3 regions of the Streptomyces sp. CA-294286 genome follow, and region 2 is predicted to be linked to each of the others. Evidence: riboswitches for the same ligand, from Rfam matches in the RefSeq annotation. Region 2 holds a riboswitch; each other region holds the start of a gene.
What was found. Region 2 has a riboswitch for S-adenosylmethionine ahead of ACQPZG_RS25355 (aminotransferase class V-fold PLP-dependent enzyme). Riboswitches for the same ligand answer to the same signal wherever they lie in the genome.
Positions count from the first base shown of each region.

Region 1: another riboswitch for S-adenosylmethionine. It lies ahead of thrC (threonine synthase); the one in region 2 lies ahead of ACQPZG_RS25355 (aminotransferase class V-fold PLP-dependent enzyme).
Region 3: another riboswitch for S-adenosylmethionine. It lies ahead of ACQPZG_RS06450 (hypothetical protein); the one in region 2 lies ahead of ACQPZG_RS25355 (aminotransferase class V-fold PLP-dependent enzyme).

Region 1 is NZ_CP192005.1:3,233,738-3,236,999, forward strand. Features, by position in the region: gene ACQPZG_RS19165 (alpha,alpha-trehalose-phosphate synthase (UDP-forming)) at 1-320, opposite strand, end outside; gene ACQPZG_RS19170 (hypothetical protein) at 351-608, opposite strand; gene ACQPZG_RS19175 (glucosyl-3-phosphoglycerate synthase) at 670-1,617, opposite strand; SAM riboswitch class I at 1,782-1,909, shown strand; gene thrC (threonine synthase) at 1,924-3,207, shown strand; gene ACQPZG_RS19185 (MoaD/ThiS family protein) at 3,237-3,262, shown strand, end outside.
Region 2 is NZ_CP192005.1:4,670,138-4,673,399, reverse strand. Features, by position in the region: gene ACQPZG_RS25355 (aminotransferase class V-fold PLP-dependent enzyme) at 1-1,133, opposite strand, end outside; SAM riboswitch class IV at 1,369-1,486, opposite strand; gene trpD (anthranilate phosphoribosyltransferase) at 1,581-2,645, opposite strand; gene qcrB (cytochrome bc1 complex cytochrome b subunit) at 2,802-3,262, opposite strand, start outside.
Region 3 is NZ_CP192005.1:265,994-269,255, reverse strand. Features, by position in the region: gene ACQPZG_RS06460 (TetR family transcriptional regulator C-terminal domain-containing protein) at 1-892, shown strand, start outside; gene ACQPZG_RS06455 (thioesterase family protein) at 943-1,554, shown strand; gene ACQPZG_RS06450 (hypothetical protein) at 1,579-1,950, opposite strand; SAM riboswitch class IV at 2,001-2,108, opposite strand; gene ACQPZG_RS06445 (hypothetical protein) at 2,140-2,565, opposite strand; gene ACQPZG_RS06440 (ATP-binding protein) at 2,562-3,080, opposite strand.

The sequences.
Region 1 (3,262 bases), 1.4 Mb from region 2:
TGGTGGACGAACCACAGGACCGAGTTGGAGATGCCGTTGTACGCGGCCGCGTGGGTGTCCGCGTCGATGTCCAGCATCCGTACGCCGGGCTCGCCGACGCCGCGCCGCACCGCCTCCCGGTCGCCCTCCCCGAGCGCCGAGCACACCCACAGCGCGTCCGCGTCCGGGCCGATCGCGGAGAGTCCGGAGACCAGGCCGCCGCCGCCGCGCTTGGCGGTCAGCTCGCCGTCGTCACCGAGGGTGTACGACACCGGGCCGCGGTTGGACGCGACGAGGATCTGGGCCTTGTGGGTCTGGGCATGGTCGTGCGCGGAGGTCATGTGGCGAAACCTAGCCGGTAAAGGTTCCCCTCAAACGTGCGTACGGCACCCCGCCCGCCGTGAGCACGGCCTGCGCCGGCTCCGTACGGACGCGGCCCCCAGCGCGCCGAGGCCCGCGAGGGCCGCCGTGCCCCCGGTGGCCAGCCACAGTTCCCGGTGGTCGGGGTCGCTGCGGGCAGGCTGTCCGGGCATCCCGGGCTCGTGGGCGGACGCGAGCGGAGCGGCGGCCATCAGCGCGGTGGCGGCGAGAAGGACACCGGACGTGCGGAGAGGGCGGAGGAGACGCATGGGGCGACCATCGGACACGGAGCGTGACGGGCGCGGTCACGCCACGCGAGCCCACCCGCGATTACGCCGCATGCCGCGCCTCGTACTCGGCGATCTCCCGCATCGGCGGCCGTTCCTCGGCGTCCACGGGGTGGGTGCGGGGGACGAAGACGCCGTCCGCACGCTCGAACTGGGTCAGCGACGGGCGCAGCAAGTGACCGCGGGAGAGGCGCAGTTGCGCGGTGCGGTAGATGGCGGCGGCCATCCGGCCCAGTGCCTGGCCGTCCTGGTGGCGGTGGACGCGGACGCCCACGTCGACCTGGGCGAGGGCGTCGAGGCCGACAGTGTGCAGCGAGTCGATGAGGAGGCCGATCTCGACCCCGTACCCGACGGGGAAGGGCAGGCGCTCCAGGAGTGAGCGGCGGACCGCGTACTCGCCGCCCAGCGGCTGGACGAAACCGGCCAGCAGCGGCCAGTGCAGGTTGAGCAGCGGGCGGGCCATCAGCTCGGTGACCCGGCCGCCCTGACCGGCTGCCCCGTCCAGCGGACGGTCGTACGTCGCCTTGACGAACTGCACGTCCGGTTCGGTGAGCAGCGGGCCGACGATCCCCGACACGAACGACGCGTCGAAGTCCCTCAGGTCCGCGTCCACGAAGCAGACGACGTCGCCGCCGGTGACCAGCAGGGAGCGCCACAGCACCTCGCCCTTGCCCGGCACGGCCGGAAGGCGCGGCAGGACGTCGTCCCGGTGGACGACCCGGGCCCCGGCGTCGGCCGCCGCCCGCGCCGTTCCGTCCGAGGAACCGGAGTCGATCACGACCAGTTCGTCCACCAGGGGGGCCCGCGGGCCCATCAGGTCGCGGCGGATCGCGGTCACGATCGCCCCGACCGTCGCCTCCTCGTCGAGTGCGGGCAGGACGACGCTGACGGTGGTGCCGCGGGCCGCCTTCGCGGCGAGCAGCCACTCCAACGGGCGGTCGGCAGCCGCCCACGACCGCGTGCCCAGCCAGCGCTCCACCTCTTCCAGCACCTCTGCACTCCCGATTCTGTGATCCATCTCGCGTTCCGGACGACTGTCTCAAGCCCCCGGGGGTTCGGTTACAGTCTTGAACAACGCGGACGACCGGCGCATGCCGGGGTCGTCGGCGCCCACAAACACCCGGCCCGCTCACGCGGGGCAATCCGGAGTCACAGCGCTCATCCAGAGGGACTGAGGGAAACGGCCCGTCGAAGTCCCGGCAACCCCCCTGCCGACCGCGAGGTCAGGCCGGGAAGGTGCCAATTCCGTCTCGCGGCGAAAGCCGTCGCGGGGAAGATGAGGAAGGACCTCGCCATCATGGCTGTGCAGACCACCGAAGCCACCACCACCGTCGACCTCGGCCCCGCCGCGGCCCTCTCCTGCCGCGAGTGCGGAGAGCGCTTCGAGCTCGGCCCGATCTTCGCCTGTCAGCTCTGTTTCGGCCCGCTGGAAGTCGCCTACGACCTGCCCGCCGAGGGCCCCGAGGAGCTGCGCAAGCGCATCGAGGCCGGTCCGGACAACATCTGGCGCTACGCCCCCCTGCTGCCCGTCCCGGCCGACGTCGCCGAGAAGCCCAGCCTGAACCCCGGCTTCACCAAGCTGGTCAAGGCCGACAACCTGGCCCGCGAGCTGGGCGTCACCGGCGGCCTGTACGTCAAGGACGACTCGGGCAACCCGACGCACTCCTTCAAGGACCGCGTCGTCGCCATCGCCGTCGAGGCCGCCCGCGCCTTCGGCTTCACCACCCTCTCCTGCTCCTCCACCGGCAACCTGGCCGGAGCCGTCGGCGCCGCCGCCGCGCGGGCCGGCTTCCGCTCCTGCGTGTTCATCCCGCACGACCTGGAGCAGGGCAAGGTCGTCATGGCCGCCGTGTACGGGGGCGAGCTGGTCGGCATCGAGGGCAACTACGACGACGTGAACCGCTTCTGCTCCGAGCTGATCGGCGACCCGCTCGGCGAGGGCTGGGGCTTCGTCAACGTCAACCTGCGCCCCTACTACGGCGAGGGGTCCAAGACCCTGGCGTACGAGATCTGCGAGCAGCTCGGCTGGCGGCTGCCGGACCAGATCGTCGTCCCGATCGCCTCCGGTTCGCAGCTCACGAAGATCGACAAGGGTCTTCAGGAGCTGATCGGGCTGGGTCTGGTGGAGGACAGGCCGTACAAGATCTTCGGTGCCCAGGCGGAAGGCTGCTCGCCGGTCTCCACCGCGTACAAGGCCGGGCACGACGTCGTGAAGCCCCAGAAGCCGAACACCATCGCCAAGTCCCTCGCCATCGGCAACCCGGCGGACGGCCCGTACGTCCTGGACATCGCCCGCCGCACCGGCGGCGCCGTCGAGGACGTGAACGACGAGCAGGTCGTCGACGCGATCAAGCTTCTGGCCCGTACGGAAGGGATCTTCGCGGAGACCGCCGGCGGAGTGACCGTCGGCGTCACGAGGAAGCTCATCGAGGCCGGGCTGCTGGACCCGACGCTCACCACCGTCGTGCTCAACACGGGCGACGGCCTCAAGACGCTGGACGCGGTGGCGCCGACCACCGGCCCCTCCGCGACCATCCGCCCGAGCCTGGAGGCGTTCCGCGACGCCGGCCTGGCCCGCTGAACCACCCCCGTACCGGAAGGCTGAACACCATGAGCGTCAAGGTCCGCATCCCCAC
Region 2 (3,262 bases):
CTGTTCCAGCCGTCCACCACGAAGGAGAGGACGCCGACGCGCGGCGCCTCGTCGCCGAACAGCGAGAGCACCTTCACGGCGGGCACCTCCGCGAGCCCCTCGCGCACCGTGCGCACCAGCGCCTGCTCGCGCTCGACCAGCGCGTCGAACCCGGCCTCGGTGAGCGCCCTGCACGCGGAGGCGATGGCGTACACCCCGATCACGTTCGGCGAACCGGCCTCGTGACGTGCCGCGGAGGTGTGCCACTCGACGTCCACGCCGCCGTCCGCACGCCGTGCGACCTTCTTCGACGCGCCGCCGCCGGCCAGGTACGGCTCGGCCGCCCGGAGCCAGTCGGCCCGCCCGGCGAGCACCCCGGAGCCGAACGGCGCGTACAGCTTGTGCCCGGAGAAGGCCACCCAGTCGACGTCCAACTCCCGTACCGAGAGCGGGTGGTGAGGTGCGAGCTGGGCGGCGTCGAGCACGATCCGCGCACCGTGCGCGTGGGCGACGGCGGCGAGCTCGCGCACCGGCCAGATCTCCCCCGTGACGTTCGAGGCGCCCGTCACGCACACCAGCGCGGGGGCCGTGGAGCCCTCGCCGCCGCGCGCACGGGGCGCGGAGCCGGCGGCAGGGGCCCGGTCGGCGAGTGCGCGTTCCAGCGTCTGGACGGCCTGGGCGGGCGTGCGCGGCGCGTCCAGGTACGTCACCCGGGCGTCCTGCCAGGGCAGCAGCGACGCGTGGTGCTCGGTCTCGAAGACGAACACCTGGCAGTCGGCGGGCAGCGCGGAGGCCAGCAGGTTCAGCGAGTCGGTCGTCGAGCGGGTGAAGACCACCTGGTCGTCGTCCCGGCAGTCGAGGAACTCGGCGACCGTCACCCGGCTGTTCTCGAAGAGGTCGGTCGAGAGCTGCGACAGGTACCCGGCTCCCCGGTGCACGCTGCCGTAGTACGGGGCGTACGCCGCGACGTCGTCCCACACCCGTTGCAGCGCCGGGGCGCTCGCCGCGTAGTCGAGGGCCGCGTAGCCGACCTCGCCCCCGGTGACCAGGGGCACGGCCACGTCCCGTCCCAGGACGGGCAGCGGCGTCCCGCAGCAGGGCTCCCCGGAAGCGGCGGGGGCGGTGGCGGTGGCGACGGAGGACTGAGCGGGCATGACGAACTCCTGGCAGGACAAGGCGGAATGGCTTCGACAGGTCCCGCACGCCTGACGCAGGCTCATGTGCCGTGCGGCGTACGGGAGTTGCCTCGACGCACGGCCGTCACAGGGCCGCACGGAGGTGGTGAAGGTGGAACGGGGCCGAAGGGCCCTATCGCATTCGCTTGCTCACGAGACTGCTCCCTTGAGGACCAGGACCCCAGGGGCGCGCCACTCCGAAGGAGTGCGCAGGGGTCCGCGCTTGCCGTAGACCTCGCTGCCTACGACCTGGTCTTCACCCGGGGCACCCCGCCACGGACGGAGGGTTGCCGGACAGCGGGCCGGGGCCGTAGTCGCTGTCACTCATGACCTGTGCAGCATCTTGCCACACGATCCACGACGCGCAAGAGCGCGGTCCGCTCGTCGAGACGAACGGACCGCGCTCCGCGTCCGGGGCGCGGCGGGTCAGGCGTTGCTGGCCGCCACCCACCGCTCCAGCGCCCGCTGGGCGGCGCCGGAGTCCAGGGACTGTTCGGCCCGCTCGATCCCGGCGGCGATCTCCTCGCTCAGCGAGCCGCCGCCGGGGCCCAGGGCCACCAGCGCCGCGGCCGTGTTGAGCAGCACCGCGTCCCGCACGGGGCCCTTCTCGCCCGCCAGCAGCCGGCGTGCCACCTCCGCGTTGTACGACGCGTCCGCGCCCCGCAGCGCCTCCACGGGGACGATCTCCAGCCCGACGTCGCGCGGGTCGAAGGGCTCCTCGTGGACGGCCCCGTCGCGCACGACCCACACCCGGGACGTCGCGGTGGTGGTGAGCTCGTCCAGCCCGTCGTCGCCGCGGAAGACGAGCGCGGAGTTCCCCCGCTCGGCCAGGACGCCCGCCACGATCGGCGCCATCCTCGCGTCGGCGACGCCGACGGCCTGGGCGCGCACCCGGGCCGGGTTGGTGAGCGGGCCCAGGATGTTGAAGGTGGTCTGCGCGCCCAGCTCCCTGCGGGCCTTGGCGGCGTACCGCAGCGCGGGGTGGAACTTCACCGCGAAGCAGAAGGTGATGCCGGCCTCCTCGGCGACCTCCGCGACCCGCTGCGGCGTCAGGTCGAGGTTGACGCCCAGTTTCTCCAGCACGTCGGAGGAGCCGCTGGCGGAGGAGGCGGCCCGGTTGCCGTGCTTGACGACCTTCGCGCCCGTCCCGGCGATGACGATCGCGGACATGGTGGAGATGTTGACGGTCTTCGCCAGATCGCCGCCGGTGCCGACGATGTCGACACTGGGGCCCGGCACCTCGATGGTCCGGGCGTGCGCGTACATCGCCCGTACCAGCCCCGTCACCTCCTCGACGGTCTCGCCCTTGGCGCGCAGCGCGACCGCGAAGCCGGCGATCTGCGCGTCGGTGGCCTCGCCGCTCATGATGCGGTCCATGGCCCAGGCGGTGTCGTCGGCACCGAGGTGCTCACCGCGCAACAGAGGGTTGAGAATGCCCGGCCAGCCGCGGGCCGCCACGCTGTCGCCGCCAACGGGGGTCACCATGTTCATGGTCCGCTCCAGGGTCCACGAGCCGGTCAAGGCTGCCGATAGGGGTGGGCCCCACCCTATCCAGCCCCGGGGACAGCGAAGAGCCCCGTCCGTACGTCGGACGGGGCTCCTGCTGTGGCGAACAGTTCCGGGCCGCGGGCGCGGCCCGGCCGGGGATCAGTGGTGGCCGTGGCCGCTGGTGATCTCCTTGTACTCCTCGGCGGTGGGCTTGGGAACCTGGTTGCCCTCGCCGTACATGCCCTTGCTGAGCTTGGCGCGCAGCTTCTGGGTCGGTCCCACCTTGCGCTCGACGCCGTTCTCGTCCACGGAGGGACCGATCTCGGCCGGCGCGTACTGCTCGTGCGCCGTGAGCGTGTGCAGCTGGTCCTGGCCGAGCGGCTCGTGGATCTCGACGAACTCACCGTGCGGCAGCCGCTTGATGATGCCGGACTCGCGTCCGTGCAGCACCTTCTCGGCGTCCCTGCGCTGGAGACCCATGCAGATCCGCTTGGTGATGATGAACGCCAGGACCGGACCGGCGAAGAAGCCGATGCGCACGAACCAGGTGATCGAGTTGATCGACAGGTGGAAGTGCGTGGCCCACAGGTCGTTTCCACCGCCGACGAGGCCGATGAAGT
Region 3 (3,262 bases), 4.4 Mb from region 2:
AGCGGCCGAGCCGCGGGCAGGCAGCGCGTCCGCCGTGGCCGACCGGGTGCGGCAGGTCGTCGAAGCCGCGGGGGTCAGTCAGCGGGAGTTCGCCCGACGGATCGCCATGGACCCCTCCAAGCTGTCCCGCTCGCTGGGCGGCACCCGCCGTTTCACCGCCGCGGAACTGGCCCGCATCGCCGACACCGCGGGGGCCGACGCCGCCTGGCTGCTGGGAGCGGCCCGCGCCCCCGGGGGAGCGGCTCAGGGACGGCGCGTCCGGGTCGCGACCGCCGCCGCCGTTCCCGACGGCGGGCGGCCCCGACAGATCGTGCGCGAGACCGTCCGGCTGATCGCCGAGCACGGCTACCACGCCGTCCGCGTCGCCGACATCGCCGCGGCCTGCGCCACCAGCACCGCCGCGATCCACTACCACTTCCCCGCCCGTGGCGACCTGCTCGAAGCAGCCGTGCGCCGGTGCATGGACGAGGACACCGCCCGCCGGGCCGCCCGCACGGCCGGAGCACGGGACGCCGCCGACGAACTGCGCCGGCTCATCGAGCTCCAGACCCCCTACGACGAGCAGCAACGCCGCAGGTGGCGCGTCCGGCTCGACCTGTGGGCCGAGGCGGCACGGTCCACCGCCGTGGGGCGCCTGCACGGCGAGTACTACCGGCAGTGGCGGGAGACCGTCGCCGACGTCGTACGACGCGGAGTCGAGCAGGGCGTCTTCCGGCCCGACGCCGACCCGTGCGCCGCCGCCCTCGGCCTGACCGCGCTCGTCGACGGGCTCGCCGCCCAGGTCCTGGCCGCCGCGCCGGACGCGCCCGCGCCGGGCTCCACCACCGCCGAGGACATGCATGCGGCCCTGCTCGGACACGTGGCGGCGACCCTGGCCCGGCCGGCCTCCTGACGTTCCGCAACCCGCCGACCCCCCATCCGCACAAGGAGACACGCATGTCCGTGAACCAGGACGCCGGCCCGGCCGACATCGCTGACGTCACCGATACCGCCGAGGTGCCGGTGGTCGACTGCCTGCCGCTGGTCCACCACACCGTCCGGCCCGAGTGGATCGACCACAACGGACTGATGAGCGACGCCTTCGCCGTTCTCGTCTTCGGCTACGCCACCGACGCCATGATGATCGAGACGGGGCTGCACGGGGGCTACCGGGAGTCCACCGGCTGCGCCCTCCGCACGGTCGAGACGCACCTGCGGTTCCTGGGCGACGTCCCCGAGGGCGCCCGGCTCGCCGTCCGCACCCGGGTCCTGGGCGCCGCCGCGGAGAAGGTCCGCTACGCGCACGAACTGTTCGTCCTCGACGGGGTCAGGAACGTGGAGGCGGTCGCCGGGACCCACGGCATCGAAGGCGCGGTGGAGGCGTCCCCCGCGACCCTGCCGACCGAGGCCGAGCCGGTGGCCACCACCGAGGTCCTCGCCGTCCACGTCGACCGGCGGGCGCAAGGCGCCACCCCCTTTCCGGGGGCCATCAGGCAGCGGCTGGAGTCCCTCACCGAGGACGCCCCGTCCTGGGCGGGACGCTCGATCGGCGCCGTCGCGGACCCGCACGCCTGAGCGCGTCCGTGCGGTCCGCCCTGTTCAGCAGCGGCTGGGCCCGTCCGGCGCCAGGTACATGAGGGTGTTCGCCGCGCTGCCGGGAACCGACAGCCACAGCAGCTTCCAGCGCGGCTGCCAGCGGACGAGGCCCTGATGGGCGCGGAGTTTCGTGCGCAGCTGGTCGGGGCGGTGGTACCAGGCGCGGAACCGGTGGCCGAGCCGGCCGTCGACCTCGTACAGGGTGACCCAGCCGTCGTCCCGCACATCGGCCGCCGACAGCAGCAGCTCGTGCAGCTCGCCGGGCTCCTCGCAGCACTTGCGGGCCTGGATCCAGTGCACGTGGTGGCCGGGCGAGTACCTGCGGCACGGGCCCTGCGGCACGCGCGCGGGGCCGGGAGAGGGGATGGATTCCATGGTGCGGTGATGCCTCCGCCTGTCATGGACCCCGGCGCCGCAGCCCCGGTGATCCGCCGTTCCCCGTGCAGCGCGACGGGGCGGGTCGTCACCCGGGGCACCCGCAGCGGGCGGGATGCCGTCCAGCGAGCCGGGGCTTGACGCTGGAACTCGTGACCCGCGCACACCGTAACAGAGCAAAAGCGCAGGTCAGGCAGGTGCCGTCAGGCCGTCCGACCAGGCCGGCGCCGTTCCCGCCAGGCGGCAGACCATCAGGTAGAGGGGGATGGGCGGGGTGTAGGGGGCCGGGCCCTGCGGCGTGTGGACGAGGCGGGGCCGGGAGGCCGGGACGCGCGCCTCCGCCGCGTACCGCGCGGGGTCCGGCCAGGGCAGGCCGAGGTCGGAACCGGAGGGGACGATCCACCACCACAGGTCCCCGTCGGCGAACACACAGCCCGGCCGGGACAGCTGGTCCAGCAGCCGCTGCCCGTAGTGGGCGGGCAGCCCCACCGCGTCGCAGCCGAGCGGGGTGTGGTCGAGGGCGGGCGGCAGCAGCAGACGGGACGGGCCGCCCGCACCGCTACCCGCACCGGTGCGGCGCATCCGGGTCAGCCGGTCGGCGAGACGGTGGCTCATCGCGGCCCGCTGCCGGACGTGACCGCTTCGTCCCGGGGGGAACAGCCGTGGGTGAGTTCCGCCCACACGGTACGTCCGCCGTCCGGACCGGGACCCTCGTGCTCCTGCGAGCCCCAGGTGTCGCACACCGCGTCGACGAGCAGCAGGCCGCGCCCGTGCTCGCTCGCGGTCGACTCGCTCGCGGCCCGCGCCGAGCGGTCCAGATGCGGCCCCTCCGGGCACGCGCCCTCGTCGTGGACGGAGATCCTCAGCCGCCCTTCGCTGTCGGTGAGTTCACAGCGGAACCGCTCGCTCGCCGTGTGGATCACCGCATTGGTGACCAGTTCCGAGACGACCAGGGCCGCCGTGTCGCCCAGCTGTCCGAACAGGCCCCAGTAGGCCAGCCGGTCGGTCGTCAGATGCCGTGCGCGTACGACGGACTCCGGACATGCGGGCAGGGCGAAACCGTACCGCCGGACACGAGCCCCTTGATGCGGGCCCATGACCTGGGGAAAGAGCGTGGAGCCAGGTACCACGACCGCATCCTCACCATGGGGAGCGGCCGCCGCACACCGCCTCCCCCGGTGCGGTGCGCGGCAGCCGCATGAACCAGTTCACGGTGCAACTCTCCCTCTGTCCACTTCACTTGGCAAGAGGCACTCTGAAAATTTCAGAGTGCCGTTTCGGAGATCGAGAACGCGTGGCACACTGCTTCGCA